One region of the Streptomyces sp. NPDC004065 genome, then DNA from elsewhere that is predicted to be linked to it. Evidence: riboswitches for the same ligand, from Rfam matches in the RefSeq annotation. Region 1 holds a riboswitch; each other region holds the start of a gene.
The links. A riboswitch is a leader RNA that binds a small molecule or an ion and turns the genes downstream of it on or off. The one in region 1 is predicted to bind cyclic di-AMP.
Positions count from the first base shown of each region.

Region 1 (7,278 bases):
GGGTGTTTCCATGCCTGTACGAAGATCTCTCTCTGCGTTCACCGGTGGGCGGCGTCGGACTTGTCGACGCCGTACCAGACGTTCGTGTACCAGGGGCGGCGGGCCGTCTCCCGCTCGGTGCGCGACTGCCGGGCCGGCCCCGGGTCGACCACGGTGTACCCGGTCTCCCCGGGCATCACGTAGTGCAGCCGCTGCCGGATCTGCTGCTCGGCGTACGCGTCGTCCTGCCAGCGTGCCTTGAGGTCGCGCAGCTGTTCCACCCTCTGCTGGGCCTGCTGCCTGTCGTGGCGCAGATCGGCGATCTCGGCGCGCTGGGAGACGTACTGGCGCATCGGGTAGGCCAGCGCCACCACCAGTGAGCAGACCACCAGCGCGAGCAGCGCGGCGCGTCCGGTGAGCCGGGAGCGGCGGGCCTGCCGCCGGGTCTGGGAGCGGTAGACCCGGGCCGCGGTCTGCTCGCCGAGCAGCCTCAGCCTGGTCGCGGTGGAGAACCGGTCCCGGTCCCTGCCAGCCATCGTCCCGCCTTCCGTTCCCGTCCCTCGCGGTGGTCCTTCACGTCCTTCACGCGCGTACGTCCCCGGACACGGTACGGGACCGGTACGGGGACGTACGTACGACCGGCTGAGGCTCGGCCCTCAGCGGCTGATCGGCTCAGCCCCTGAAGCTCAGCCCCTGAAGCTCAGCCCTTGGAGCTCAGCCCTTGAAGCGCGGGAAGGCCGAGCGGCCGGCGTACACCGCGGCGTCGTCGAGGATCTCCTCGATGCGCAGCAGCTGGTTGTACTTGGCCACGCGCTCGGAGCGGGCCGGGGCGCCGGTCTTGATCTGGCCGCAGTTGGTGGCGACGGCCAGGTCGGCGATGGTGACGTCCTCGGTCTCGCCGGAGCGGTGCGACATCATGCACTTGAAGCCGTTGCGCTGGGCCAGCTCGACGGCGTCCAGGGTCTCGGTGAGCGAGCCGATCTGGTTGACCTTCACCAGCAGGGCGTTGGCGGTGCCCTCCTCGATGCCGCGGGCGAGGCGCTCGGGGTTGGTGACGAACAGGTCGTCGCCGACGAGCTGGACCTTGTCGCCGAGCTTGTCGGTGATGACCTTCCAGCCGGCCCAGTCGTCCTCGAACAGCGGGTCCTCGATGGAGACGAGCGGGTAGGCCGCGACGAGCTCCTCGTAGTACTCCGTCATCTCGGCGGCGGAGCGCTCCTTGCCCTCGAAGAGGTACTTGCCGTCCTTGTAGAACTCGGAGGCGGCGACGTCGAGCGCGAGGGCGATCTGCTGGCCGGGGGCGTAGCCGGCCTCCTTGATGGCCTCGAGGATGAGGTCGAGGGCCTCGCGGTTGGAGCCGAGGTTGGGGGCGAAGCCGCCCTCGTCGCCGAGGCCGGTGGCCAGGCCCTTGCTCTTCAGGACCTTCTTCAGGGTGTGGTAGACCTCGGCCCCCCAGCGCAGCGCCTCGGAGAAGGACTCCGCGCCGATCGGGGCGATCATGAACTCCTGGATGTCCACGTTGGAGTCGGCGTGCGAGCCGCCGTTCAGGATGTTCATCATCGGCACCGGCAGCAGGTGCGCGTTCGGGCCGCCCAGGTAGCGGAACAGGGGCAGGTCGCTGGCCTCGGAGGCGGCGTGGGCGACGGCGAGCGAGACGCCGAGGATGGCGTTGGCGCCGAGGGAGCCCTTGTTGTCGGTGGCGTCCAGGTCGAACATGGCCTGGTCGATCAGGCGCTGCTCGGTGGCGTCGTAGCCGACCAGCTCCGGGCCGATCTGCTCGATGACGGCGAGGACGGCCTTCTCGACGCCCTTGCCCTGGTAGCGGTTCGGGTCACCGTCGCGGAGCTCGATGGCCTCGAAGGCGCCCGTGGAGGCGCCGGACGGGACGGCGGCACGACCCGTGCTGCCGTCGTCGAGGCCGACCTCGACCTCGACCGTGGGGTTGCCTCGGGAGTCCAGGATTTCCCGGGCTACGACGACGTCGATGGACGGCACGAGCATCTCCTTCTTGGATGTGACGCTTGAGGTGCACGGCTGGAGTGCCTTGCGACTAGAGCCTAACCGTCCCGGGCCGTCGGCCGGCCGACCGACCGTCCCGTGGACAGGGTGACGGTACCCATTGTTCCCGTCCGGAACAAACAAGAGAGGGAAACCGGCCGGAAGAAGCCGCGAGGAGCACGAGGAGAAGGAAAGGAAAAGCCCCGCCCCGGTGCGTACGGGGGAGAACGCACCGGGGCGGGGAGCCCGTGGGGACGGGGGACGGGCCCGCGGGACCCCGCGGTGGGTGCCGCCGCCGTGGGGGCCTGTGGTGCCGGGCTACCGGCGGGCCGTCACTTCAGGTGCAGCTGCTGGCCCGGGTAGATGAGGTCGGCGTCCTGGACGATGTCCTTGTTCAGCTCGAAGAGCTTCGCCCAGCCGCCCTTGACGTGGTGCTCGGCGGCGATGGTGCTGAGGGTGTCGCCGGAGACGACCTTGTACTCGCCGTCGCCCTTCGCGACCTTCTTGCCGGTCGGGGTGGTGACGGTCTTCTTCGGGGCCGGACGCGTGGCGGAGCGGCCCGCCCGCTGCTCGGTGGAGCGGGTGGCCGTGCCGCTCTTGGCGGTGCTCTTGCTCTGGCCCGAGGACGGGGCGGCGGAGCCGCCGGTGTAGGCGGCGCCGGACAGGCCCTTGCCGCAGACCGGCCAGGCGCCCTTGCCCTGGCCCGCCAGCACCTTCTCGGCGACGGCTATCTGCTGCGACTTGGAGGCGAGGTCGGCGCGCGGGGCGTAGGCGGTGCCGCCGTACGCGGCCCAGGTGGAGTTGGTGAACTGCAGGCCGCCGTAGAAGCCGTTGCCGGTGTTGATGGACCAGTTGCCGCCGGACTCGCACTGGGCGACCGTGTCCCACTCGGAGGCGGTGGCGGCGGAGGCGTTGCCGGCGGCCATCAGCGGAGCGGCGACGGCGGCGCCGGTGACACCGGCGAGCGCGACGGCGCGGGTGGCCTTGGACGGACGGCGGTGCTTGCCCTTGCCGGAAAACAGCATGGATGGATCCCCTCACCGACGCCTGCGAGGTGAGCTGTCGGGTTCGGGCCGGTTGAGTTGCCCGGCCGTGCCTCTCGTGCGAGGCACGGCTTCACCCCCAGCCGCTCCGGCGAACTGCCCGGCGCGGCACTTACCTTGGGTCCCCCGCTCCTGCCTGCGGCGCGTGACGCGACGACTGTTCCCGTGCGGCCGCTGGCAGGATTCGGCGTTGCGGCAGCCGGGGCTCGCGGTGGCGAACGGTCACGACCGTAGACATGTGATCGCCCGGATTTCAAAGACGATCACGGCTTCTGAGACTCATCCCACACTTTCACCGAAAGGGACATTCGGTGCGAAGTGTGACGTGAACTCGGCCTAGTTCCGGGTGTTTTGGACCGGGACATCCAGGGTCTGACCGGCGGAGATGTGGTTCGGGTCGGATCCTATGGCCGACTCGTTGGCCTCGTAGAGCGCGCGCCATCCGCCCTCCACCGCAAGGGAGTCGGCGATGGACGCGAGGGAGTCGCCGGAGCGGACGGTGTAGTAGTCCTCGGAGAGCGTGTGCGCGCCGTCGCCGTCCCGCGAGGCGTGACGGCCGGAGGAGGCCGCCGTGAGGCTCTCCTCCGGATCCTCCTCGGCGCTGCCGCCGCGGTGCCGGCCGGCGCCGAGCGCCCCGGTGTCCACCAGGGCGGAAGAACCCACGATCTGTTCGGAGTTGTCCGGCTTGTCGGTTCCGGGGCTCACCGAGGGAGAGGTGGTGGCACCGCCGGCCCGGTCACCCTGGGCGGGCGCGCCGGCAGCGGCGGAGCCGTCCTGGCCGGCGGGCGAGGAGGCCGTCGGGGAGGGCTTGGCGGAGGAGCCGTCCGGCGAACCGGAGGAATCGGGTGAACCGGTGGAGTTCGCGGAGGATCCGGATGAACCGGTGTCATCGGACGAGGAGTCGGACAGGCCGGGGTCCTTGACCGTGGACGAGTTGGACGAACCGGACCCCTTGGACGATCCGGAGCCTTGGGACTTGTCGCTCGAACCGGGCGAGGTGGAGGGGTTGTCGCCCACGCCGGTGTCGACGTCGGCCGTGCCGGAGTCCTTGCCGAGCCCGGCGAGCAGACCGCAGGTCGGCCAGGCGCCGGGGCCGCGGTCGGCGAGTATCTTCTCGGCCACGGCTATCTGCTGGGACCGGCTGGCCTGGTCGGGGCTCGGCGCGAAGTCCAGGCCGCCGTACGCCTCCCAGTCCTCCAGCGTCAGCTGCAGGCCGCCGTAGTAGCCGTTGCCGTTGTCGGCGCTCCACGAGCCCCCGGTCTCGCACTCCGCCACCTTGTCCCAGGTGGTGCCGTCGGCCGCGCTCGCGCCGCTCGCCCCCAGCAGCGGGATGGCGATGGCGGATCCGGTCACCCCGGCGGCGACGAGGAGGGCCGGAGCCTGACGGGGGCGACGGTGACGACCGTTCCCGGAGAGCATGCGGAGACCTTTCGTGGGACAGCGGTGACCGGCGCGGCCGACGGTGCGCCGGGCCGCGCTGATGCGTGAAGATAGCGGCTGACGATCACTTGTCACAAGTTAATGCCGCACAGATCACGTGAAGATCACATAGTTGAACGTGTGTCAGCTTCCGTTCGCGCGGCGGGGGGTGCAGGCGCCCGGTGGCTCAGGGTGTGGGCATCGGGGCTCAGGGTGTGCGCGCCGAGGGCTCAGGGTGTACGCGTCCGGGGGCTTTCCGGGGTGAAACGGACGGGCAGGGTGCGCAGTCCCCGCATGATGAGCCCGCCGCGCCAGCGCAGCTCGGCCGGGTCGGCGTCGAGCCGGAGGTCCGGCAGCCGGGTGAGGAGGGTGGCGAGGGCGGTCTGCCCCTCCAGCCGGGCCAGCGGGGCGCCGAGGCAGTAGTGGATGCCGTGGCCGTAGCCCAGGTGCTGGTTGTCGCGCCGGGCCAGGTCGAGGGTGTCGGGGCCGGTGAACCGTGCCGGGTCCCGGTCGGCGGCGGCGAGGACGACCAGGACCGGGTCGCCGGGTGCGATGTCCTGTCCGCCGATGGTGAGCGGCCGGGTGGCGAACCGCCAGGTGGCCAGCTCCACGGGTCCGTCGTAGCGCAGGAGTTCCTCCACGCCGCTTGCCAGCAGGTCCCGCTCGCCCGCGGCCAGGGACCGCTGCAGGAGTTCGCGCTGCGCGGGGTGGGTGAGCAGGGCGTAGGTGCCGTTGCCGATGAGGTTGACGGTGGTCTCGAACCCCGCGAACAGCAGGATGAAGGCCATCGCCGCGGCCTCGTTCTCGGTGAGGTGCTCGCCGTGGTCGGAGGCGCGGATCAGGCCGGAGAGGAGGTCCTCGCCGGGGGCGGGCTCGGCGGACAGGGCCTCGCGCTTGTTGTGGAGCAGTTCGGCGAGGTAGCCGCGCATCTTCTTCACCGAGCGGGCGACGCCGCCGCGCGGGCCCTTGCCGTGGCGGATCATCATGCCCGCCCAGTCCCGGAAGTCGTCCTGGTCCTCGCGGGGCACGCCGAGCATGTCGCAGATGGCGTAGATGGGCAGCGGGAAGGCGAACTCGTGGATGAGGTCGGCGGTGCCGCGCCGCGCGAACCGGCCGATGAGGTCGTCGGCCAGCTCCTGCACGCGCGGCGCGAACTCGGCGACGCGGCGGGGGGTGAACGCCTTGCTGACCAGCCGGCGCAGACGGGTGTGGTCCGGCGGGTCGATGTTGAGCAGATGCGTCATCAGCTCCGCCTTGCGCTCGCCGGGGATGCCGGTCCTGCCCCGGGCGTGCGCGGGCTCGTCGTGGTGCGCGGGGTTCTTGCTCAGCCGCTGGTCGGCCAGCGCCTGCCGGGCGTCGGCGTACCGGGTGACCAGCCATGCCTCGACCCCGCTGGGCAGCCGGGTGCGGTGCACGGGGGCGTGCTCGCGCAGCCAGGCGTACGCGGGATAGGGGTTGCTCGCGAACTCCCAGGTGAACAGGGCGGGCGGGGCGTCCGGGCCGGCGGGGGGCTGGTCGTGCATGGGGCCGACCCTAGCCGCCGGACCGCCCACGGGGGGCCGGGCCCCCGGGCCGCCCACCGGGCGCCGTACCCGCCGGGCCGCCACCGGGTGCCGTGCCCGCCGAGCCCACACTGGCTGCCGTACCCCCCGGGCCGCCCACCGGGTGCCGTACCACCCGCCGGGCCGCCCGCCCTGTCCCGGCCCGTCCCTGCCCGTCCTGGCCTTCCCGGACCGGGGCTCAGGATCGTTCCGTGTCCTTGATGGCGTCCCGGTAGGCGCGGGCCGCCGCGCGCAGGGCCGCCTCCGGGTCCACGCCCTGCGCCTCGGCGCGGGCGGCCAGGGCGAGGAGTTCGTAGCCGACGCCCTCGCCCCGCGGGAACGGCACGTCCAGGCCCGCCGTACGCACCCGGGACGCCAGTTTCGCGGCCAGGGCGAGGCCGGGCTGGCCGAGGGGGACGCCGTCGGTGACGGACGTGCGCCGCTTCTCCTCGGCCTTGGTGCGCAGCCAGTGCTCCTTGACCTCCTCCGGGGTGGCGGCCGTCTCCTCGCCGAAGACGTGCGGATGGCGGTGGATCAGCTTGGCCACGATGCCGGCGGCCACGTCGTCCACCGAGAACGGCGCCTCGGGGTCCTCCTCGGCGATACGGGCGTGGAAGACGACCTGGAGCAGTACGTCGCCCAGTTCCTCGCGCAGCTCCTCCCGGTCGCCGTCCTCGATCGACTCCACCAGCTCGTACGCCTCCTCGATGGCGTACTTCGCCAGGCCCTCGTGGGTCTGCCGGGACGACCAGGGGCACTCGGCGCGGATGCGGTCCATGACCTGGACCAGGTCGAGCAGGCGGGCGCCGGGCAGGTCGTAGGAGGCGGGAAGCAGTTCCAGCTCGGGCAGGGCGACGCGGCCGGACCCGGCCAGCCGGGCGAGGCCGTCGGTCAGCGCGGGCTCTCCCTCGCCGGTGGCCACGACCACCACCGTGCGCCCTCCGGCGCAGGCGCCGACCAGTTCCTCCGCGCTCGGCGACGCCTCGTCCACGGTGATGCCGGCCTCGCGCAGATACGGCAGCTGCGGGTGCGCGCCGTCCGCGCACAGCACCCGGTCGGCCGCGTGCAGGGCCCGCCACGCGGGCCAGGACAGCAGGCCCGGGGCGACCCGGTGACTGGTGGTGAGCAGGACGACACGGCCGGCGCCGGCGGCCGGGGAGACGGGGTCGGTCACGCTGGAGGTGTTCACGCTCCGAACGTAACCCACGGCTCCGTACGGCCCCGAAGCCGCCCGGAAGGGCCGCCCGGAGGCGCTGCCCGGAAGCCGTTCGGGAACCGCCCGCGAGGGCCGGGCGCCG
Region 1 is NZ_JBJDQT010000020.1:118,738-126,015, reverse strand. It holds gene ACI2LW_RS21565 (DUF501 domain-containing protein) at 1-12, opposite strand, end outside; gene ACI2LW_RS21560 (septum formation initiator family protein) at 39-515, opposite strand; gene eno (phosphopyruvate hydratase) at 694-1,980, opposite strand; gene ACI2LW_RS21550 (transglycosylase family protein) at 2,310-3,002, opposite strand; cyclic di-AMP (ydaO/yuaA leader) riboswitch at 3,007-3,174, opposite strand; gene ACI2LW_RS21545 (transglycosylase family protein) at 3,357-4,439, opposite strand; gene ACI2LW_RS21540 (cytochrome P450) at 4,670-5,962, opposite strand; gene ACI2LW_RS21535 (nucleoside triphosphate pyrophosphohydrolase) at 6,180-7,169, opposite strand.

Region 2 (7,278 bases), on a different contig from region 1:
TCGGCGGCGCTCTCGATCAGCGAGATCTTCTGCCGGTCCTCGCCGTCGGCCGCCACGCGCAGGGTGTGCGTGCCGGCGGCCAGCTCGGTCAGCTTGGTGCCCGGGTCGGCCGACGAGCCGTCACCGCCGCGGGCGGCGCCGGACATCAGGCCGCTCTCCAGGCCGCCGAGGTCCGGCAGACCGAGGTCGGCGCTGACCTTGACCGTGCCGGAGAGCTGCTGGACGTCCGACTGGGCGATTTTCTCGATGAGTTGCTGCGCGGTGATCTTCGGCAGGTCGGGGTCGCCGGAGTCGGCGAGGGCCGGGACGAGCCCGATGGTCGCCGCCGCCACTCCCACCACCGCGACCGGGACGGCATAACGCGCGGCCCTGCGGCGTCCCGAGGGCAGGCCGTCTGCGTCCCCGGTGTGCACGCTGTCGTCGGATTCGTACGGTGCCATGTGTGCCCTACCTCCGTCGTCGGCGGCGGCGGTCCTCTGCACGGGGTCCCACCCCAGCCGCCATTCTCACCCGAATCGGTGACGATTGGTGTTGTCCGTGCTTCCATCTGACCAAATCGCGCGTCGGGAAGCGTCAGACCGCGGAGCCAACTCCATGTACGCCTGGGGTATGACACGACGGCGAGGTGCCCCCACCCGTCCCGTAGGGGACGGGTCGCCCGGCGCGGGACGACCGGGTGAGCCGACGCTTCCGGAACCCTGATGACCCGGGGTCCTGAGGGCCCGGGGTCCCGAGAGCCCCAGAACGCCGGCTTCCGCGAACCTGACGGTCCGGAAGGCTGACGGTCCGGAAGGCTGACGGTCCGGAAGGCTCAAGGCTCACGGTCCGGAGGCCCGCCGGCCGGGGAACCGGAGGGTGCCCGGGACCGGAGGACCCGGGGGGGCGGAACCGGGGGCGTCCCCTGCGGCTACCCGGCTATCCCGCCCGGTGCACCACCGCGTCGCACAGCTGGACCAGTGCCACCTTGGCCTCGCACTCGCGCAGCGGGGCGAGCGCGGCGCGCGCCTCCTCCGCGTAGCGCACGGTGTCCCGCCGGGCCTGCTCCAGCGCGGGGTGGGCGCGCAGGGCGGCCAGGGCCTCGGCGTGCCGCGCGTCGTCGCTCAGGTCGGAGCCCAGCAGTTCGCACAGGGCGACGTCCTCGGCCAGCCCGAGCCGCGCCGCGCGTTCGCGCAGCCGCAGCACCGGGAGGGTGGCGATGCCCTCGCGCAGGTCGGTGCCCGGTGTCTTGCCGGACTCGTGCGAGTCGGAGGCGATGTCCAGCACGTCGTCCGCGAGCTGGAAGGCGACGCCCAGCCGCTCGCCGTACTGGGTCAGCACGTCGACGACCGTCTCGTCGGCGCCGGACATCATGGCGCCGAAACGGCACGACACGGCCACCAGCGAGCCCGTCTTGCCGCTGAGCACGTCCAGGTAGTGGTCGATGGGGTCCCGGCCGTCCTGCGGCCCGGCGGTCTCCAGGATCTGCCCGGTGACCAGCCGTTCGAACGCCACGGCCTGCACCCGGACGGCCTCCGGCCCGAGGTCGGCGAGGATCTGCGAGGCCCGGGCGAAGAGGAAGTCGCCGGTCAGGACGGCCACCGAGTTGCCCCAGCGGGTGTTGGCGCTGGCCACGCCGCGCCGCACCGCGGCCTCGTCCATCACGTCGTCGTGGTACAGCGTCGCCAGGTGGGTCAGCTCCACGACCACGGCCGACGGCACGACCCCCGGCGCGTAGGGGTCGCCGAACTGGGCCGCGAGCATCACGAGCAGCGGCCGGAACCGTTTCCCGCCTGCCCTCACGAGGTGCTGCGCGGCCTCCGTGATGAAGGGGACCTCGCTCTTGGTGGCTTCGAGCAGCCCTTCCTCGACAGCCGCCAACCCGGCCTGGACATCGGCTTCGAGAGCCTGGTCCCGCACGCTCAGCCCGAACGGCCCGACGACGGTCACGAGGGGTCTCCTGTCTGCTGGTGTCTGCTGCGGCTACACGGTTTGTCGATAGGTCGCTGCCATCACTCGAGTCAGCGTATCCGGTCACCTTTCGATCACCACCAGCGCCCACCGATACAGGCCAGGCGGTATCGAAACACGGCCGATATGTTTTTGATCAACCTATATGAGTAGATATTTATCGACTTATCGCTCCCCGGCCATCCTTCCCCTTCCCTCTCCCTCCCCTCCCTCTTCGCACACACACCCACACCTACACACGTACGAACACTCCACCGGGCCGCGCGACGTGACGACTGTCACGCACGCCGGCCCCGTTTCCCTTTCCCGGACATACGGGAGTCCGATTCACCCCTATTAGCACTCGAATTCCCGTTGGCGGTAAATGCTCTCCCGCACGCCAAACCGTGAGTTGGGTCACGCCCACTCCCTGGCGCCACCCTCATCCCCTCACCTCCGCAACCCTTTGCGCGCAAGCCAGTTGACCCTTGGCAAACGCAAAGGATCAAGCGCCTCATACACGGTTGATCAAGGTCAATAGGGACGAGCTGTGCGTCAGCCACTTGTTCCGGACATGTGCTCTCGCATACGTTCCGGGCCGTCGGGTGGACGCCGAATCCTGCCGCCGCCCGACAACCCATCGAATGAACCGTTCACGGCAGGAGCGGGGGACCCAGGTAAGCCGCTGGACCGGCCGGTGCACACCCGTGCCGTGCGCCGTCCGGAAAGGCTCGGGGTGAAGTCGCGTCCCCAGGGACGCGGCCGGGCACCTCCCCGCCCGAACCCGACAGCTCACCTCGCAGGCGGCGGAGAGGAAGACCATGTCTGCACTCGGCCTGTGCCGTACCCGTCCCGCTCGTCTCATCCGCACCCTCGCCGTCGCCGGCACGGGTGCCGCCGTTCTCGCCATGCCGCTCGTCGGCGCGACCAGCGCCGCCGCGGCCACCCCGGCCGCGACCAAGACGGCCGCCACCGTCGGCTACCCCAACAACCTCGACGGCTGGATCCGGGCCTCCCTCGCGCTCATGGCGAAGAAGGGCATCCCGGGCACCTACAACGGCATCCACCGCAACGTGATGCGCGAGTCCTCGGGCAACCCGCGGGCCATCAACCTCTGGGACTCCAACGCCGCCAAGGGCATTCCCTCCAAGGGTCTGCTCCAGGTCATCGACCCGACCTTCAAGGCGTACCACGTGTCCGGCACCTCGTGGGACATCTACGACCCGGTCGCGAACATCACCGCCGCCTGCAACTACGCCGCCGCCCGGTACGGCTCGATCGACAACGTCTTCGGCGCCTACTGACCGGCCCCGCCCGGGGCCGCGCCCTGACAAGCGGCCCTAGGCGAACAGTCGTTCGAGGACGACGGCGATGCCGTCGTCCTCGTTCGACGTCGTGACCTCGTCGGCCACCGCCTTCAGTTCGGGGTGCGCGTTGGCCATCGCGACGCCCCGCGCGGCCCACTGGAACATGGGGATGTCATTGGGCATGTCCCCGAACGCCAGGGCGCTCTCGCGGCCCAGCCCCAGACGCGCGGCCGCGAGCGCCAGCCCGGTCGCCTTGGTGATCCCGCATGGCTGGAGTTCGACGGTCCCCGGGCCCGACATGGTGACCGACACCAGGGACCCGACCACACCGCGGGCGGCGGCCGCCAACTCGTCGTCGGACAGCACGGGATGGCGCAGCAGCACCTTGCTGATCGGTGCGCGCCACAGGTCGTCGCGCCGCTCGACCCGCACGGCGGGCAGCGTCGGGTGCGGCATGCGGTACCCCGGCTCGATGAGCGTGAGCCCGTCGAGCCCGTCCTGGTCCACGGCGGCGTACACCTCCCCCACCTCGGCCTCGATCTTGCCGAGCGCGGTCTCGGCCTGCTCCCGGTCCAGCGTGACCGACCACAGCATGCGGTCGGCGCCGGCGTCGTAGAGCTGCGCGCCCTGGCCGCACACCGCGAGCCCCGTGGCGCCCAGGGCGCCGAGCAGTTCCCGTACGCGCGGCGCCGGACGGCCGGTGACCACCAGGTGCCGGGCACCGGCCGCGGCCGCCCGCGCGAGCGCGGCGAGGGACCGTTCGGACACCGTGTCGTCGGCGCGCAGCAGCGTTCCGTCCAGGTCAGTGGCGATGAGGGCATATGCGAGGGGAGCGGCCATGATCAGAGAATACGGACCCGCCCGCACCGGCCCGTCGGGAACCGGACGTTCGCGTTCCCACCGCCCGGGGTCCGCACCCCACCGCCCCCAACCGCCGCCCGCCGCGGGGTTCGCACCCCGTTCCTCCCCACCGCCTCCCGCCGCAGGGTTCGCACCCCGCCCTCCAGAACCGCCCGCCCAGCCGGGCCTGCCCTCCAGAACCGCCCGCCCAGCCGGGCCGGTCCGCCCAGCCCGCCGGTCCACCGGTCCGCCGAACCGCCCGGCCGGTCCGCCGGGGCGCGCGGGCCGGCCACCCGCCGCCCCGCCGCGGGAACTTCAGCCGTGTGCCGCCGCCAGGTGCCGGGCCAGCCTCGGGGAGGCGAACTCCGTGCCGCACACGAAGCGCATGACCGGACCGTAGGAGGCCGCGGCGGGCAGGCCAGTGAAGTACAGGCCGGGCACCGAGGAGACGTAGCCGGCGCCGAGTTCCGGGGCGCCCCGGCTGACGGCCAGCTCGGTGCGCAGCTCGTGGCCGAGGAACCCCATCGCGGCGATGTCGACCCGGTAGCCGGTCGCCGCGATGACATGGTCCGCGGTCAGTTCCTGGGTGCGGCCCCCCAGGGTCCGCACGGTCAGCGCCGCACCGCCGCCTCCGGCCCCGGCCTCGGCGCGGACGACCCGGCTCACCTCCTGGACCGCGACCGTGCCCTCGAAGCGGTCGCGCAGCCACCAGGCGCCCAGCGGGCCGAGCACCCGGCGGACCAGGTAGTGCCGGGTGCGGGCGGGCAGATGGCGGTAGGGGTGGGGGTAGTAGCTCAGCGCCCACAGCGACCAGGCCCGGCCGAAGGGCGACTCGGGGCGCAGCCGGGGCTGCCGCCAGGGCGGGGCGCCGAAGGCCACCTTGCCGCGCCCCCGCGACACCACCCGCACCCGCGCGCCGGCCTCCGCCGCGAGCACCGCCGTCTCCAGCGCCGACTGCCCGGCGCCCACGACGATGAGCTCCTTGCCGGCGAACACGGAGAGGTCGTGGTGCTGGGAACTGTGCGAGACGGGTCCGGTGGGCGCCGGGCCGTCCGGCGCCGCCGCGGCCAGCTCGGCCGGCAGGTGGGCGAGGCCCGACAGGCCCGTGGCCACGACCACCGCCCGTGCGGCGAACTGCTCACCGGAGTCCAGCTTCAGCTCGAAGCCCCCGCCCGGCCGCCGGTCGGCGGACACCACCCGCACCTGTTCCAGCCCGGGCACCAGCCTGTCCTGGAACCACTCGCCGTAGGCGATGAAGGTCTCGACCGGGATGAGGTCCTCGTCGGTCACGAGCCTGCGGATGCCGGCCGCGTCGCAGTAGTCGGCCAGGGTGTGGCCGGGCTGCGGGCAGTCGATGGTGGAGGCGGCCGGGGTCGACTTCAGCACCATCCCGGCGGGCATGTGGTCGCGCCAGCTGACCATGGGCTCGCCGAAGACGCGGACGGGAATGCCGCGCGCTCGCAGATGGGCCGCGGTGGACAGGCCGAACGGCCCGGCACCGATGACTGTTACCGGATGGTTCACGAAGTCCCTCCCCAGGACGTACGACGTGCGGATGCGTCACTTCGTGGGCCGGCCGGACGACGGGACGGCCGCCGCCGGAACCGGTGCGGCGCCGGTCCGGGCGGGGCGGCCGGCGCCCTAACCGGCGGTGCTGCCGCGGCGGTTGGTCCGCCACAGCTGGTACAGGTGCTTCGCGCCCGGCCGCACGAAGCGCGCGAGCATGGTGAGGAACGGCAGCGGGTCGTCACCCGCCAGCCAGGCCAGCTCGGTCCCGCTCGCCCTGGCCGGCGCGTGCGGAGTCGTATAGCCGCTGCGGCGGTAGGCGAGGAGCGCGGGCAGGTCGATGTTCTCCACGACGAACCGGCGCCCGGCCCGCTGCTCCCCCTCCGGAACGGGGCGCCCGGTCAGGTCCAGATGCATGGCGCGCACGACGTCCACCCCGGACTCGCTCTCGAAGAGGCGGAACTGGGCGCCCATGCGCGGGTTGAAGTCGAGCAGCTTGTACTGCCCGTCGCGCCGGTCGAAGCGCAGGTCGAGGTCGATGATGCCGGTGAAGCCGATCTGCTTGATGAAACGTGCGGCGATGTCCGCGAGTTCCGGGTTGTCCACGACGTACGCGCTCGCCGTCATGCCCGCGTGCGGCGGCCAGGAGCGGACCTTGACGCCGGTGAACATCGCGAGCGGGGTGGCGTCCCGGTCGAAGTAGGCGTGCACGATCCAGTCCTCCGCCTCCTCCCGCGGCAGGTACTCCTGGAGGATCACCGCGGGCCGCTCCCCCCAGTCGCGGGCGAGCGCGAGCAGGCCCTCGCGGGTGGTGATGCGGGTGGTGCCCCCGACGGCGGGCCGGCTGCGGCGGACGAACGCCTCGCGGTTCTTGGCCACCACCGGGAAGCGCGCCTTCTCCGCGAACGCCACGATGTCCTCGTACGTCCGCGGGAAGGCGGCCGCGGGGCTCGGGATGCCGTGCTCCACGCACAGTTCGTGCAGGCCCTGCTTGCTGGCCAGGCGGCGCGGCAGGCCGGGGGCGACGGGCGGGAAGAGGAAGTGGCCGCCGAGCTCGTCCTGGTGCTCGGCGATCAGGACGGCCGCCTCCTCGTCGGTCGGCACCAGGACGGCGGGGCGGCCGATGCGGCGGCCGATCCGCAGCAGGCCCTCCACCAGGTGGTCCGCCTCCTCGGTGCCCTTCGTCGGCCAGACGAAGGCGCGCCGGAGATAGCGCGAGGAGGCCGCCGGTGTGCAGGAGTCCTCGGTGATGGCGTACATGGGCACGCCGAGCCTGCCCAGGCTGCGGATCGCGCCCACGCCGCCGTGGTGCAGTGGATAGTCGCCGAACTTCACGATCAGGCCCGGCACGTCGCGGTCCGCCGCGAACGGCGCGCCGACGGCATTCCTGGCCACGGGTCCCCCCACGTGTCCCCCCTATGGAGCGGACCCACCCCGTCCGCGTCCCCCAAAGGACGCTAAGCCGGAATTGGACGCTCCGACAAGACCAATTCGGACATTGCAAACTCTTTAGACACTGCCCAAGAGGGCCGACTCGGCCGTAACGTGTGGCGCGACCACATGGAACACGGGAAACGGAAGGCAGCACCCCATGCCCCCCTTCGAGGTCCCCGAGGGCGACCCCTTCGGTCCGCACAACCTTCCCTACGGCGTCTTCTCGCCCGCCGGTTCGCAGGAGCGGACCGTGGGTGTCCGGCTC
Region 2 is NZ_JBJDQT010000001.1:722,480-729,757, forward strand. It holds gene ACI2LW_RS03260 (outer membrane lipoprotein carrier protein LolA) at 1-440, opposite strand, end outside; gene ACI2LW_RS03265 (polyprenyl synthetase family protein) at 916-1,926, opposite strand; cyclic di-AMP (ydaO/yuaA leader) riboswitch at 2,564-2,745, shown strand; gene ACI2LW_RS03270 (transglycosylase SLT domain-containing protein) at 2,748-3,230, shown strand; gene ACI2LW_RS03275 (Cof-type HAD-IIB family hydrolase) at 3,267-4,073, opposite strand; gene ACI2LW_RS03280 (FAD-dependent oxidoreductase) at 4,389-5,597, opposite strand; gene ACI2LW_RS03285 (ATP-grasp domain-containing protein) at 5,715-6,974, opposite strand; gene fahA (fumarylacetoacetase) at 7,171-7,278, shown strand, end outside.
Region 2: another riboswitch for cyclic di-AMP. It lies ahead of ACI2LW_RS03270 (transglycosylase SLT domain-containing protein); the one in region 1 lies ahead of ACI2LW_RS21550 (transglycosylase family protein).

Region 3 (7,278 bases), on a different contig from region 1:
GGGCTCGCCCTGCTGGAGGTCGAGGTGGGCGCGCACGCCCTCCTCGGGCGTCATGTGGATGTCGGGCCAGTACTCGGAATAGGCCCCGATCTGGATCATCGTGGCGTCGAAGGGGCCGTGACCGGCGCCGATCTCCCGGAAGCCGTCGAAGTAGCCGGTGTCGCCGCTGTGGAAGACCCGGTGCTCCTCGCCGGCGACGACCCAGGAGGCCCACAGTGTGTGCTGGGTGTTGCGCAGGCCCCGGCCGCAGAAGTGGCGGGCCGGCGTGGCCGTGAGCGTGAGGCCGGCGACCTCGGTGGACTCGCCCCAGTCCAGCTCGCGCAGCCGGGCGGCGGAGACGCCCCAGTGCTCCAGGTGGGCCCCCACCCCGAGGGGCACCGCGAACACGGTGTCGGTGCCGGCGAGCGTCTTGACGGAGGGCATGTCCAGGTGGTCGTAGTGGTCGTGCGAGATGACGATCACGTCGACGGGGCCCAGCGCCTGAAGGGGCAGTGGCACGGGGTGCAGCCGCTTGGGGCCCGCGAAGGGGAAGGGCGAACAGCGCTCGCCCCACACGGGGTCGAACAGGACGCGGCGGCCGTCGATCTCCGCGAGCACGCTGGAGTGGCCCATCCAGGTCAGCCGCAGACCAGTGGCCGGGGGCCGGGCGAGGTCGGCGAGCGTGGTGGCGTGCACGGGCACGGTGCCCAGCGGGGAGCGGCGGGGGCGCTCGTCCTTGTCGAAGTAGCGCTTGGCGAAGGTCGTCATCGAGCCGGAGGGCCGGGTCCGTGCCGGGCCCCCGGGGTTCTGGAACACACCGTCCTCGAAGTGGGGGGAACGGCGGATGCGCGCCATGCGCTCCCCGCCGGGGTCCGCACCGAAGGCCGCGGGCCGCAGGGCTCGAAGCCCGGAGCTCAGGGGACGGAAGCCTGCCACGGTACCTCCAGGTGGAGTCGGTCAGGTCTTCCATTATGCGGGGCCCCTGTGACAGCCGGATGTCCCCGGGACGCGGCGCTCGCGGGCCTCGGACGCGGCGGGAGCGCCACGGGTGCACCGGTGGGCCGTGCCCCCGCCCGTGGTCCGTGACCCATGACCCATGGCCCGTGACCCGTGGCCCGTGGTCCGTGGGCCGTAGGCCGTGGCCTGGTCTCGTCTTGTCCCTGGGGCACGAGCGATTAGGGTGACCGCGTGGCGAGAGTGCGGTTGAGCGTGGCGGAGCGGCGCGAGGAGCTGCTGCGGGCCGCCATCGGGCAGATCGAGCAGCGGGGCGTCGCGGCGGTGCGGATCGCCGACGTGGCCTCGGCCCTCGGCGTGAGCAACGCCCTGGTGCTGTACCACTTCTCGACCAAGGAGAGGCTGGTCGCCGCCGCCTTCGCGCACGCCGCCGAGCACGATCTGGCCCGTCTGCGCAGGCTGCTGGGCCGGCGTACGACGGCACTGCGCCGGCTGCGGGCCGCGGTGCGCTGGTACGCGCCCACCGGTACCGCCAAGGGCTGGCGGCTGTGGATCGAGGGCTGGGCGGCCGCGCTGCGCGAGCCCGCCCTGCGGGAGGTGGCGCGGGACCTCGACCGGCAGTGGAAGGCCGCCCTCACCGAGGTCGTCGTGGAGGGCGCGGCGGCCGGTGAGTTCCACTGCGCCGACCCCGGGGGCGCCGCCCTGCGCCTGACGGCGCTCCTCGACGGCCTGGCCGTCCAGATGACCGCCTACGGCGGCGCGGTCTCCCGCGCCCGCGCCCAGCAGTGGGTGGACGAGGCACTCGCCCGCGAACTCGGCCTGGACCACGCCGCGCTGACCGGCGTCACGGCCGGCTGAGACGACGAGGGGCAGTCGCCCGCGCCCCGCGCCCCGCGCCGAGGAGCCCGCGGCAGCAGCCGTACCGCTGCCGGACCGCACGACCCGGCGGCGGACCCGGCCCGCGGAGACGCACCCCCGCCGGGCCGGATCCGGCCCGAGTCCGCCCGGGTCCGGCCGAGTCCGGCCGAGTCCGGCCGAGTCCGGCCGAGTCCGGCCGAGTCCGGCCGAGTCCGGCCGAGTCCGGGCCGGGTCCGGCCGGGTCCGGGCCGGGTCCGGGCTTCGGGCAGTCCGGGCTTCAGGCCACCGCCGCGATGCGCGACCTGATGTCGGCGGGCGACAGCGTGCCCTTCGCCGTCACATGGTCGCCCGAGGACTCGCCGCGCAGACGCCGGCCGATCCAGGGCACCAGGTACTCGCGGGCCCACTGGACGTCGTCGCGGCGGATCTCCAGGGTGCCGCGGGGCGGCAGCGGCGGCCAGGGCTGCTCCGGGTCGGCGGGAACCTCCAGGCCGAGCAGCTGGCCGGCGCGCAGGGCCACGCGCGTGTGCCCCTCGGGCGACAGGTGCAGCCGGTCGTGGTCCCAGGCGCGGCGGTCCTGGATGCTGCGCAGTGACCACAGGTCCAGCACCGGGCAGCCGTAGCGGTCGGCGACGGCCCGCACATGCCCGTTGTACGTGGCGATCTTGCCCCGCAGGTGCTTGAGGACGGGCACGCCCCGGGTGTCGAAGCCGGTGGTCACCATGACGGTGCCGGCGACCTCGGTGAGCCGGGCGACCGCCTTCTCGAACCGCTCGGCCACGTCGTCCGGGTCGGTGCCGGGCCGGATGATGTCGTTGCCGCCGGCGCAGAAGGACACGAGGTCGGGGGCGAGTTCGACGGCTCGCGGGACCTGGTCCGCCACGATCTGGTCGAGCAGTTTCCCGCGCACGGCGAGATTGGTGTACTGGAAGTCGCCCTCGGGCCGCCGGTCGGCGAGCAGTACGGCGAACCGGTCGGCCCAGCCGACGAACGCCCCGTCGGGGCCGGGGTCGCCGACACCTTCGGTGAAGCTGTCCCCCACCGCCACGTACGACCCGATCACTGATCTGCTGTCACTCTTCGAATCGTCTGCCACGGCGGACCATGATTCACCCTTCAATGTGACCTACGCGACCGTAGGCAGGGGTTGACGGACGGTGAGATAAGCCACGGGGAATCCGGGCCCGGCCGGGAATATCCCGGGCCGGGCGGAAGGTCCGGCGGTACGCCGAAGGCCGGGCCCGTGGCGCGGGTCCGGCCTTCGGCGGCGTGTCAGGCAGGGGGGAAGGGCCCGGCGGGGCGCCGGCGCCGGGGGGCGTGGCGGCGGCGCCCGTGGGGCGGGAGGATCAGAGGGGGACGCCGTGGGCGCGGAGGTAGGCGACCGGGTCCACGTCGGAGCCGTAGCCGGGCGCGGTGCGGATCTCGAAGTGCAGGTGCGGGCCGGTCACGTTGCCGGTGGCGCCGGACAGGCCGAGCTTCTGGCCCGCGGCCACGGCCTGCCCGGCCGAGACGGACAGCCGGGAGAGGTGGGCGTACTGGGCGTAGCGACCGTCGTGCAGTCTGACGACGACCTGGTTGCCGTAGGCGCCGCCCCAGCCCGCGGAGACGACCGTGCCGGCGGCCACGGCCTTGACAGGGGTGCCGGTCGGGACGACGAAGTCGACGCCGGTGTGGTAGCCGCTGGACCACATGCTGCCGGCGGTGTGGTAGGCGGTGCCGATGGCGGCGCCGGACACCGGGAGGGTGTAGCCGGTGGCGGTGGTCGCGGCGGCCTTGCCGGCGGTCCTGTCCGCGGCGCGGTCGGCGGCCGTGGCCCGCGGGGCCTGCTTCGCCTTGGACGCCTTGGAGGCCTTGGGGGTCTTGGGGGTGTGTGCGGGGGCGGACGCCCTGGAGGGGGCGGGCGCCGTGGACTCGGGCGCCCCGGTGGCGCCGGCCGGCGCGGAGCCGCCGTCCAGCCGCAGCCTCAGACCGGGGTGGATCAGCGAGGGGTCGTCGCCGACGGCCTGCCGGTTGTCCGCGTAGAGCTCCGGCCAGCCGCCGCGGACCTGCTGCCGCTCGGCGATCCGGGAGAGGCAGTCGCCGGGCCGGACGGTGTACGTCCGCACGGTCTGCGTGGGCGTCCGCACGGCCTCGGTGCGCGCCGCGTCCTGCTTCCCGGCCGTGGCGGCGGTGCGGACGGCGGTGTCCGGCGCGGACTTCGCGGGCGCCGCGTGGGCGCCGGCGGCCCCGATGAGCGGCAGGGCCAGTGCGGCGCCGCCGGTGCCGGCGGCGGCTATGGAGCGGGTCAGGCGCTGGGTCTTCGGTCGTCGGTGCTTACCCTTCGCGGGCATGGCGGCTTCCTCTCCGGCGCCTGCGAGGTGAGCTGTCGGGTTCGGGCTGGAGCTGCCCGGCCGCCTTCTCGCGGCTTCACCCCTGGCCTGTTCCGGGAACCGGAGCAGGCCGTCCTGCGTGTGGGTCCCCCGCTCCTGCCGTGCACGGGTGAGTTCCGGGTTCCGGACGGCGGCAGGATTCGGCGTCCGTCCGGATGGGTGTGGAAGGTAGGCGAGCCGGACGCGCGTGGACAAGCAGTTGATTCCGGTTGTAGTCGTTCCGCATGATCCGTCGCCGTCGATTCCGGTCACCCAGCGTGAAACCGGACGGCCACCGCTTCGTCAACACGCTGCGGAACCGCTCGGATTACGTGGGCATGGCGAGTGACGGACCGTCATCACTATGACGCTGCTCACGCACGGATCGCCAGATCACCGCATTCCGGATCGAGTTCGAACGAAATCGTCTATCCGGACAGATGCAGCGAATCCGGTCGAGTGGGAGACGAGTGGGGGAACCGGGGCGGCGGCCTGTGGACAACTCGTTGCCCCAGGACGCCGTGTCGTATCGTCGACATCGCGCCCGCCGACGAGCCGTGAAGGCGGGGCCGACTGGGAGGAGCCCCCCGTGACGCAGCAGGTCCCGTCGACCGAGCCCGAGCTGGCCGGAGTGCGCAACTTCCGCGACGTGGGCGGGCTCCCCACCGTGGACGGCCGGCGGGTGCGGCACGGCGTGCTGTTCCGCAGCGGGCACCTCGCGCACGCGACCGCCGAGGACGCGGCGTTCCTGTCCTCGCTGGGCCTGCACACGATCTTCGACTTCCGCAACGCGGCGGACCAGCGGCTGGAGGGGCCGGACGTCGAGCTGCCCGGCGTGCGCAATGTGAACCTGCCGCTGAGCGACCCCGCGGACGGCGCGGAGTTCTGGAAGATGGTGCGCGACGGCGACCTCGAGCAGCTGCGCTCGATCCTGGCCGACGGCAAGGGCGCGGACCGGATGATCGCCTCCTACCGCATGATCATCACCCAGCGCACCGCCGAGCACTCCCGGGTGCTGCACGAGATCGCCGGGGACAGCGTCCCCACCCTGATGCACTGCGCGGCCGGCAAGGACCGCGCGGGCCTGTCGGTCGCGGTGACCCTGCTGGCGCTGGGCGTGGAGCGCGACGCGATCGTCGCCGACTACCTGGAGTCCAACGCCAAGCACCGCCGCTACCGGGTGCACCGCAGCAGCACCGCGGCCTCGGCCTACTGCCCCGAGGTGATGGAGCTGCTCAGTCCGCTCTTCGACGCGCGCGCCGAGTATCTGACGGCCGCCCTGGAGACCATCGAGGAGACCTGGGGAGGTGTCGACGCCTATCTGGAGCGCGGGCTGCGGCTGGCCCCCGAGACCCGGGAGCGGCTGCGGGACCGCCTGCTGGACTGAGCGGCCCCGACAGCGGCCACAGCGGCCCCGGCTGCTCGGGAGCGACCCCGACCGCTCGGGAGCGGCCCTGGCTACTTGGCGCCGACCGAGAACAGCAGCCAGATGAACGCCGCGAACAGGTGTCCGACGGCGATGTAGATGACGAGCCGGACCCACAGGGCGCGCGGAAGCTTGTCTTCGAGGTTGCTCATGGCATGTCTCCGGTCAGGGGGCCCAGGCACAGTGCGGCCGTGGGGCTCTGCAGCAGGGTGTGGACGAAGAGGAGTTCGACGCCGCCCGGGTCCTCGGCGGCGAGACGGTGCGGGGTCAGCGAGTCGTAGTGCGCGCTGTCCCCCGGGGCGAGCAGATGGACGGAGTCGCCGAGCCGCAGTCGCAGCCGCCCTCCGAGCACGTACAGCCACTCCTCGCCGGGGTGGACGCGCACGATGTCGCCCTGGGAGCCGTGCGGGACACGAACCCGCAGGGCCTGCATCCCGCGGGCGGACGCGCCGGCCTGCCAGTACGTCCAGCCGCCGGCCCGGGTCGGCTCCATCTCCGCGGCCCGCACGATCGCGTCCCGGTCCACCGGGGTCTCGCCGAGCAGCTCGGAGACCGTCGTACCGTAGGTACGGGCCAGTGCGAGCAGCATCGGCAGGGACGGCTGCCGCTGCCCGGTCTCCAGCCGGGACAGGTGGGCGGGCGACAGCCCGGCGGCCCGGGCCGCGGCCTCCAGCGTGAGGGAGGCACGGCGGCGCAGCGCGCGCAGTTGCGGCGCCACGGCGGGCAGGTGCTCGGCCGGCCCCGCCGGGCGCCCGGACTCGGGGGAGTTCATGGCTCCATTGAGCCCGAGCTTTGCCTCAGCGGCAAATTTATTGCCTCCCAGGCAACGCGCGGGCCAGGGGCAAGGAGGCAGAGCGGCCGGCCCGCGGCGGCCGCCGCCCTCAGCGGTTGGCGACGGCCTGCTTCACCAGGGTCTTGCCGAAGTCCCACATCAGGCCGCCGCCGTGGGCGTCGTCCATCACGGCCGTGAAGGCCTCCACGAACCGGTCCACCTCCCGCTCCCCGATCACCAGCGGCGGGATCAGCTTGATCACCTCGAGACGGTCCCCGGAGACCTGGGTCAGGATGCGGTGGCGCTGGAGCAGCGGCACGACCACCATCTGCGCGAACAGCCCCTTGCGCGCCGCCTGGAGCATGGTCCACCGGCCGCGCAGCTTGAGCGACTTCGGCCGGCCGAACTCGATGCCGATCATCAGGCCCCGGCCGCGCACGTCGGCGAGCAGCTCGTAGGTGCCGGTCAGGGCGGCCAGGCGGGACTTCAGCAGCTCGCCGGTCGCCCGGGCGTTCGCGACGACCTGCTCGTTCTCCATGACCGACAGCACCGCCAGGCCCGCCGCCATGGCCTGGGCGTTGGACCCGAAGCTCGCCGAGTGGACCAGCACCCGGTCGATGGACGAGTAGACCTTCTTGAAGATCCAGTCCTTGCCGAGGGTGGCGCCGACCGGCACATAGCCGCCGGACAGCGCCTTGGCCACGCACACCAGGTCCGGCTCGACGCCCTCCTCGTGCTGGTAGGCGTAGAAGTCGCCGGTGCGGCCGAGGCCCGTCTGCACCTCGTCGGCGATCAGCAGCGCCTTGTGCCGGTGCAGCAGCTCCTGGGCGGCGCGCAGATAGCCGGGCGGTGCCTCGTGCACGCCCTTGCCCTGGATCGGCTCCACGATCAGGGCGGCCACGTCGCCCTTCCTCAGCTCACGGGCGAGCGCGTCGAGGTCG
Region 3 is NZ_JBJDQT010000002.1:397,141-404,418, forward strand. It holds gene ACI2LW_RS05705 (MBL fold metallo-hydrolase) at 1-915, opposite strand, end outside; gene ACI2LW_RS05710 (TetR family transcriptional regulator C-terminal domain-containing protein) at 1,168-1,791, shown strand; gene ACI2LW_RS05715 (SGNH/GDSL hydrolase family protein) at 2,069-2,854, opposite strand; gene ACI2LW_RS05720 (peptidoglycan DD-metalloendopeptidase family protein) at 3,138-4,121, opposite strand; cyclic di-AMP (ydaO/yuaA leader) riboswitch at 4,126-4,316, opposite strand; gene ACI2LW_RS05725 (tyrosine-protein phosphatase) at 4,729-5,526, shown strand; gene ACI2LW_RS05730 (DUF6126 family protein) at 5,598-5,717, opposite strand; gene ACI2LW_RS05735 (helix-turn-helix domain-containing protein) at 5,714-6,337, opposite strand; gene ACI2LW_RS05740 (aspartate aminotransferase family protein) at 6,447-7,278, opposite strand, start outside.
Region 3: another riboswitch for cyclic di-AMP. It lies ahead of ACI2LW_RS05720 (peptidoglycan DD-metalloendopeptidase family protein); the one in region 1 lies ahead of ACI2LW_RS21550 (transglycosylase family protein).